Flammeovirga yaeyamensis: one gene and its partner. The protein of the gene in region 2 interacts with the protein of the main gene of each other region in a pairwise test. Links are inferred from orthologs where the notes say so. Each region holds a gene or a part of one and is shown on either strand. Other genes may lie near its edges.

Evidence for each region. Proteins that work in one complex are often made in the same cells at the same time.
Region 1: the proteins of KMW28_RS03000 (region 2) and mrdA interact in binary tests that used the Escherichia coli proteins (3 or more experiments, as listed by UniProt). The link is inferred for Flammeovirga yaeyamensis from one-to-one orthologs.

The regions. Positions count from the first base shown.
Region 1 is NZ_CP076132.1:308,312-311,309, reverse strand. It holds mrdA (penicillin-binding protein 2), read right to left. Parts: upstream 2,474-2,998; coding sequence 527-2,473; downstream 1-526. Other genes in the region: KMW28_RS01190 (vWA domain-containing protein), read right to left, coding at 2,489-2,998; KMW28_RS01200 (LytR/AlgR family response regulator transcription factor), read left to right, coding at 1-65. UniProt on the Escherichia coli protein: Catalyzes cross-linking of the peptidoglycan cell wall. Responsible for the determination of the rod shape of the cell. Is probably required for lateral peptidoglycan synthesis and maintenance of the correct diameter during lateral and centripetal growth.
Region 2 is NZ_CP076132.1:772,603-775,647, forward strand. It holds KMW28_RS03000 (transglycosylase domain-containing protein), read right to left. Parts: upstream 2,707-3,045; coding sequence 295-2,706; downstream 1-294. Other genes in the region: KMW28_RS02995 (AraC family transcriptional regulator), read right to left, coding at 1-221; porW (type IX secretion system periplasmic lipoprotein PorW/SprE), read right to left, coding at 2,903-3,045. UniProt on the Escherichia coli protein: Cell wall formation. Synthesis of cross-linked peptidoglycan from the lipid intermediates.

The DNA of each region.
Region 1 (2,998 bases), 460 kb from region 2 along the record:
GTCGTTTATATCAACAAGTAGTGAAGGATACGATTTATAGTAAGGGGATTATGCCGGGAAGCTAGGGGCAAAGTTAACGCTCGTTTTTAAATTAAAAATGAAAAGTTAAAAATGAAAAACGTAGTTAGTTACAATAATGTGTACGAAAAAACGCTCGTTTTTTTTAAGTAATAACTAATAGGGAATAACTTAGAATGCCCGTTAAAATGTTTAGCGTATCGAAAGCCCAGGAATTTATTCCTTTGGGTGTTTAGAAGGTAAAAGGGAAGAAGTTAAGCTGGCACAAATGTTAAGTGCTAGCGACATTTGTACCTGAAAAACGTTAGAGGTCTCCCGACCTCTTTTTTATGAAAGGGATCTAAACTAGAAGATTTCAAGAAAGTTTTTTTTAAGGTAGGTTTAAGTGCATTATAAATCACTCTTAGGGGCATTAAAAACTCATGAATTAATATCACGATAAAAAAACGAGCGTTAAAACAACTAACCACGTTTTTCACTTTTCACTTTTAATTTTTCATTTCCCCCCTTATTCCGAGTCAGAAGTCGTCACCTTCACAGAATCCTGTTTCGCCTTACGCGCCTGAATCTCTTTATATCTCGCTTTATTTTTCTCTCTTAATTCTTTGAGTTTACGCTCACGTTCTTTTCTTGCTTCTTCTTTAGCAATTAAATCTCCGCTATAAACGTATTTCTCTAGGTAGCCACGTTTCACTTCTCCGTTCACGTACTTTTCCATCATTAGAGAGGCGATTGGAGCGGCCCATGTACCACCAAAACCCGCATTCTCAACATACACTGCAATGGCGATTTTAGGGTTATGTAACGGAGCAAATCCCATAAAAATCGAGTGATCTTCACCGTGAGGGTTTTGTGCTGTACCTGTTTTACCACAGATCACAATATCGTTACTAAATGCTCTTCTTGCTGTACCAATTCTAGGCACATCAGCCATGGCTCTAGCAATATGATCTACATATTCTGGCTTAACATTTACCGTATGCTTTTCCTTATATTGTTCCAACGGACCTTCACCTCCAACATCTTTGATAATATGTGGAGTGTAATAATGTCCTCTATTCGCTATAATCGCACCTAAGTTGGCCAACTGAATAGGCATTGACAATACTTCACCCTGACCAATACTAATAGAATGAATAGTACTGATTTTCCATCCTCCGCCTTTGTAAATTCTATCGTATAGTCTTGAGCTTGGCACTAGACCACCTTTTTCATAAGGCATGTCTACACCTAATTTGACACCTAGACCGTAGCCCTTTACTTCGTCTCTCCATTCATCCAAGGTCTCTCTTAAACGATCTGATGTTTGGTATCTTTTCCCTTCATCATCCATCAACCTTCGGATTTCTTGGTAATACCAAGGGTTACACGAGTTGACAATTGATCCACGAACATTTAATGGACTAGCATGTTCGTGACACCCTACAAGTCGCTTGTTACAAGAAAAGTATGTAGTGGTGGTATCAACTACTCCTCTCTGAAGGCCGATCATGGCCATTACCGTCTTAAAGGTAGACCCAGGAGGATACCTCGATTGCATGGATCTATTGAATAAAGGCTTGTTTTTATCTCTTGAAAGGTTACTGTAGTTTTTAGAAACTCGTTTACCCTCTCCAGTTAATTCATTCGGGTCGTAAGAAGGTGCAGAAATCATGGCTAAAATCTCTCCTGTGCTAGGATCAATAGCGACAATTGCTCCTTTTTTGTTCACCATCAAATCCTCTCCATATTTCTGTAAATCAAGATCTATGGATGAAGTTAATGTCGCACCTACTCTTGGAATAGTATCTAATTTACCATCAGCATAAGGACCTTTTACTACTCCTTTTACGTTTTTCATCACGTAGCTTACTCCACGTTGCCCTCTTAATTGCTTTTCGTAAAATTTCTCTATGCCAGATATGCCTATAAGGTCACCACTTTGATAATACTTAGTGGTATCTTTTTCTAAATAGGATCTTGATACTTCTTTTACATAGCCTAAAGCATTGGCTAAACTTTTATGAGGATAGGAACGAATCGTTCTTGCCTGAATGGAAATTCCTTTAAAACGGATGATTTTATCTTGGATTCTAGCGTAATCTATTTGACTGATCTGCTTCTTTAAAACAGAAGGTTTAAACCAAGAATATCCTCTAGCTTTTTTGATGTTGAATCGCAATTCTTCAATGGTATAATCCAACATACCTGCAAGTATTGCTGAATCTTCTTCGGCCAGTTTAAAATATTTTGGCGTAACCATAATATCAAAAACAGCAGCATTCGACGCTAAAAGTTGACCATTCCTATCGTAAATCATACCACGAAGAGGGTATTCTACTTGACGGTCTACAATGTTCGCTTCAGACATGGTTTTATACTCACTACTTAATACCTGAATATTAAGTAGTACAATACCATATAAGATGAATAGCATGGTAAAACCAAAAATAAGATGCCAGCGTCTTGTCTCCATTTAATCTCTTGAGAATTAATCTTCTAGTGCGTTCGTAAGGAAAGTACTCTTTAATGCCAACCAAATTAGGAAAAAAATCAATCCATATATCAAATAAATATGATAATAATCTTTGGTGTCTTTAAATCTTGTCTCTTTTATTTCCGCTTTCTCGTACTTATCAATTTGATCGAAGATCTTAGCTAAGGCTTTATTATTTGTTGCTCTAAAATATTTTCCTTTACCAATTCTTGCTATGTCTCTCAAGGCCGTTTCATCCAAATGTTGTTCGATATACTTAGGTACACCAAACATATCAGTTCCGTAAGGTACTCTACCTTCTTTACCGACACCAATTGTATATACTTTTACTCCATAACCATATGCCAATTCAGCGGCGGTTTTTGGGTCGATACTTCCTGCGGTATTTTCACCATCGGATAATAGAATAGCTACTTTTGATTTTGCCGTCGACTCTCTCATTCGGTTAATGGCTACACCCAATGCTAATCCGATTGCCGTACCATTCTTCTTGATCATGTTGAA
Region 2 (3,045 bases):
TTCCAATGATGCATTTGGTCTTTTTGGATAAAAAACAATATAGGTTGGTCGATTTGATAAGTATCGTAATCTATTGTATGTGCGCCTTCTCCTTGAGATAGATACACAATCTCCATATACTTATGATGCTTATGCGGATTGGTTTTTCGAATACCCGAACGAAAAGGTTCCACTTTTATTTCCAAGCTTGATTCAATTTTATTTTTCGTACGAATATCCATAGTTGTTTTTTTTGAATAAAAAAGCGAGGAAAGTCTTCACGTTCCTCGCTTTAATTTTAATATCTCTATTGAATTACAAAATGCCATCTCCAACTTCTGTTGGAGCCTCGTATTGTTCTTCCATTGTAGAATCAGGTTCAGCATCAAAATCTCCAAATTGATCTGGATCAAATTTACTACAATCTAATTCTACCCCTAAATTCATAGATGGTTCAGGGAAGAAACCTTTGTTGTAATGTAATTCTTTACATAATTTTTTGTCTTCATAAACGTCTTCCATGAAGTAAGCAAATGCAGGTAAGGCTTGTCTTGCACCTTGACCATATTTAATCGTTCTAAAGTGAACTGAGCGATCTTCAGCACCACACCATACACCTGTTACTAAGTCGTTAGTAAAGCCCATAAACCAAGCATCAGAGAAATTGGCTGTTGTACCAGTTTTACCAGCAACATGACTATCTTTCTTAAATTTATAACGATTTAATCTTAAAGCTGTACCTCCCGATTCTTCAGATGTACCTCTAAGCATATATGTCATTAACCAAGCAGTTTTCTCGTTAAGAACCTCCTCTTTCTTAGGAGTGAATTCTTTCAATACTTTACCGTATTTATCTTCGATACGAGTTAAGAATTGAGGTTCAGTCCAAGTACCTTTATTGATAAACACCGAGTAAGCAGTTACCATTTCATAAACGGAAACATCTTCTGTACCCAAACAAAGGGAAGGAACACCTGCAATAGGCTTTTTATCGTAACCTGTTATACCTCTTGCTCTTTCATCATCAGAAACCATGTAGTTGAACATCTTATCTCTGATAAATTTAAAGCCAAATTTATCTCTTGCGTATCTAGATAAGTTAGGTGCACCTAAGACTTTTACTAAGTATGCTGCAGCGGTGTTAATAGAACGAGACATTGCTTGTCTAAGTGTATAGGTCTTTCCACTATAACTATCAGCATTCTTTGGCGTCCAAGGTTTATCAGCCATTGCTTCTTCAGCTGTAAAGGTAATTGGTAAATCGGTTACCGGAGAACAAGGTTGGAAGCGATCTTCCAAAGCTTTTGCATACAAGAAAGGCTTAAATGTAGATCCAGGTTGTCTATAACCTAAACGAACGTGGTCGTATTTAAAGTATTTATAGTTGATGCCACCTACCCAAGCTTTAATATTACCTGTTTTTGGTTCCATCGACATCATTCCAACTTGTAAGAACATCTTATAGTAACGCAATGAGTCATAAGAACTCATTACAGTGTCTTTCTCGTAATTTGGAGCATTCCAAGAGAAGACTCTCATTTTCTTCTTTACTTTTAATGCCTTGTCAATTTTTAATGAATCACCACCGTATTGTTTGTTTAAACCTTTCCAAACGGCAGTTCTTCTAATTGACATTGGAAGGAAATTTGGAATTACTTCACCTTCTCTATCTCTCCAAGGATCGCCGTGTCCTTTCCAGTGTTCATCAAATAATGTTTGTTGCTCCATCATATGCTTTTTGACGGCAGCTTCAGCTTTAATTTGAATTCTAGAATCGATTGTAGAGTAAATTTTCAAGCCATCACCATAAAGGTCCAATCCTTTTTCTCTACAAAAACGTCTGATATCTTTTACTACTTCCGCTCTAAAATATTGAGCTAAACCTTTGTTGTGGTTTTCTACATTATATTCTAGTTCTAAATCTGTAGCAATGTATTTCTCTTTTTCCTCCTTTGTTATAAAACCATATTTAGCCATTTGTCCAATAACATTATTACGAACTGTAATTGCTTTATCTGGATTATATACAGGACTATAACTTGAAGGTGCTTGTAAAATTCCTATTAGCAAAGCTGACTGGGGAATGTTCAGACTATCAGGAGTGGTTGAAAAAAATGTTTGTGCTGCAGTATGAATACCAAAAGAGTTTGATCCGAAATCCACTGTATTTAAGTACATGGTTAAGATTTCTCTTTTTGTATAGGCAGTTTCTAATTCCACAGCAACAATCCATTCTTTGAATTTGTTGATGACAAGGTCAAGATATTTAATGCTAGATAGTCTTCCTTCTAGATTTTCATCACGACGTATTTTAAATAGGTTTTTAGCAAGCTGCTGTGTAATCGTCGAAGAACCTCTTCGTTTACCTTTACTTATTACATATTTCGCTAAATAATAAGGTACAGCAAGAGTCGCTTTAAAATCAATACCGGAATGTTGGTAGAAACGAATATCTTCAGATGCTTCTAAAGCATTTTTAAGGTCTTCTGATAATTCATCATATTCAACCTTTTTTCTATTCTCTCTAAAATATTTACCTAACAATACTCCGTCTGCTGAGTATAATTCAGAAGCTTCGTTACGGTCAGGATTTTCTAACACACTAGGATCGGGGAGTTTACCATATAGGTTAAACCAGTTATTTTTAAGTGAAACCCCAAAAATGATTATGGATATTAATCCCACAAAAAATAGGATCCAGAGTGCTTTAATCGTTTTTAAGTACATATATAAAAAAGTTCAGAACTGTTTTTTTAGTCTAAGAATTAAAGATATGACAAGTAAAATTACCGCAATTTAATCATTTTGATCAAAAAGGCATTTTTAAATTTTATGAAACCAGCAGCATTAACGGTGTTTTGTAATGACTACTTTAAATTGATCTCAAGAAAACCATACCAAAGAAGAGTATATTAAGAAAGGTTTACTCTTCTATAGTGATTTGATAATCATGATATCTACCAGGAATATACCCGTTTTTCAATCGAGCTTCATCGATTTCATCTAGCATACCTCGAGCAGTTTCCTCGAATTCACTATCAGGGTATTTCTCTAAATAGTCTTCTA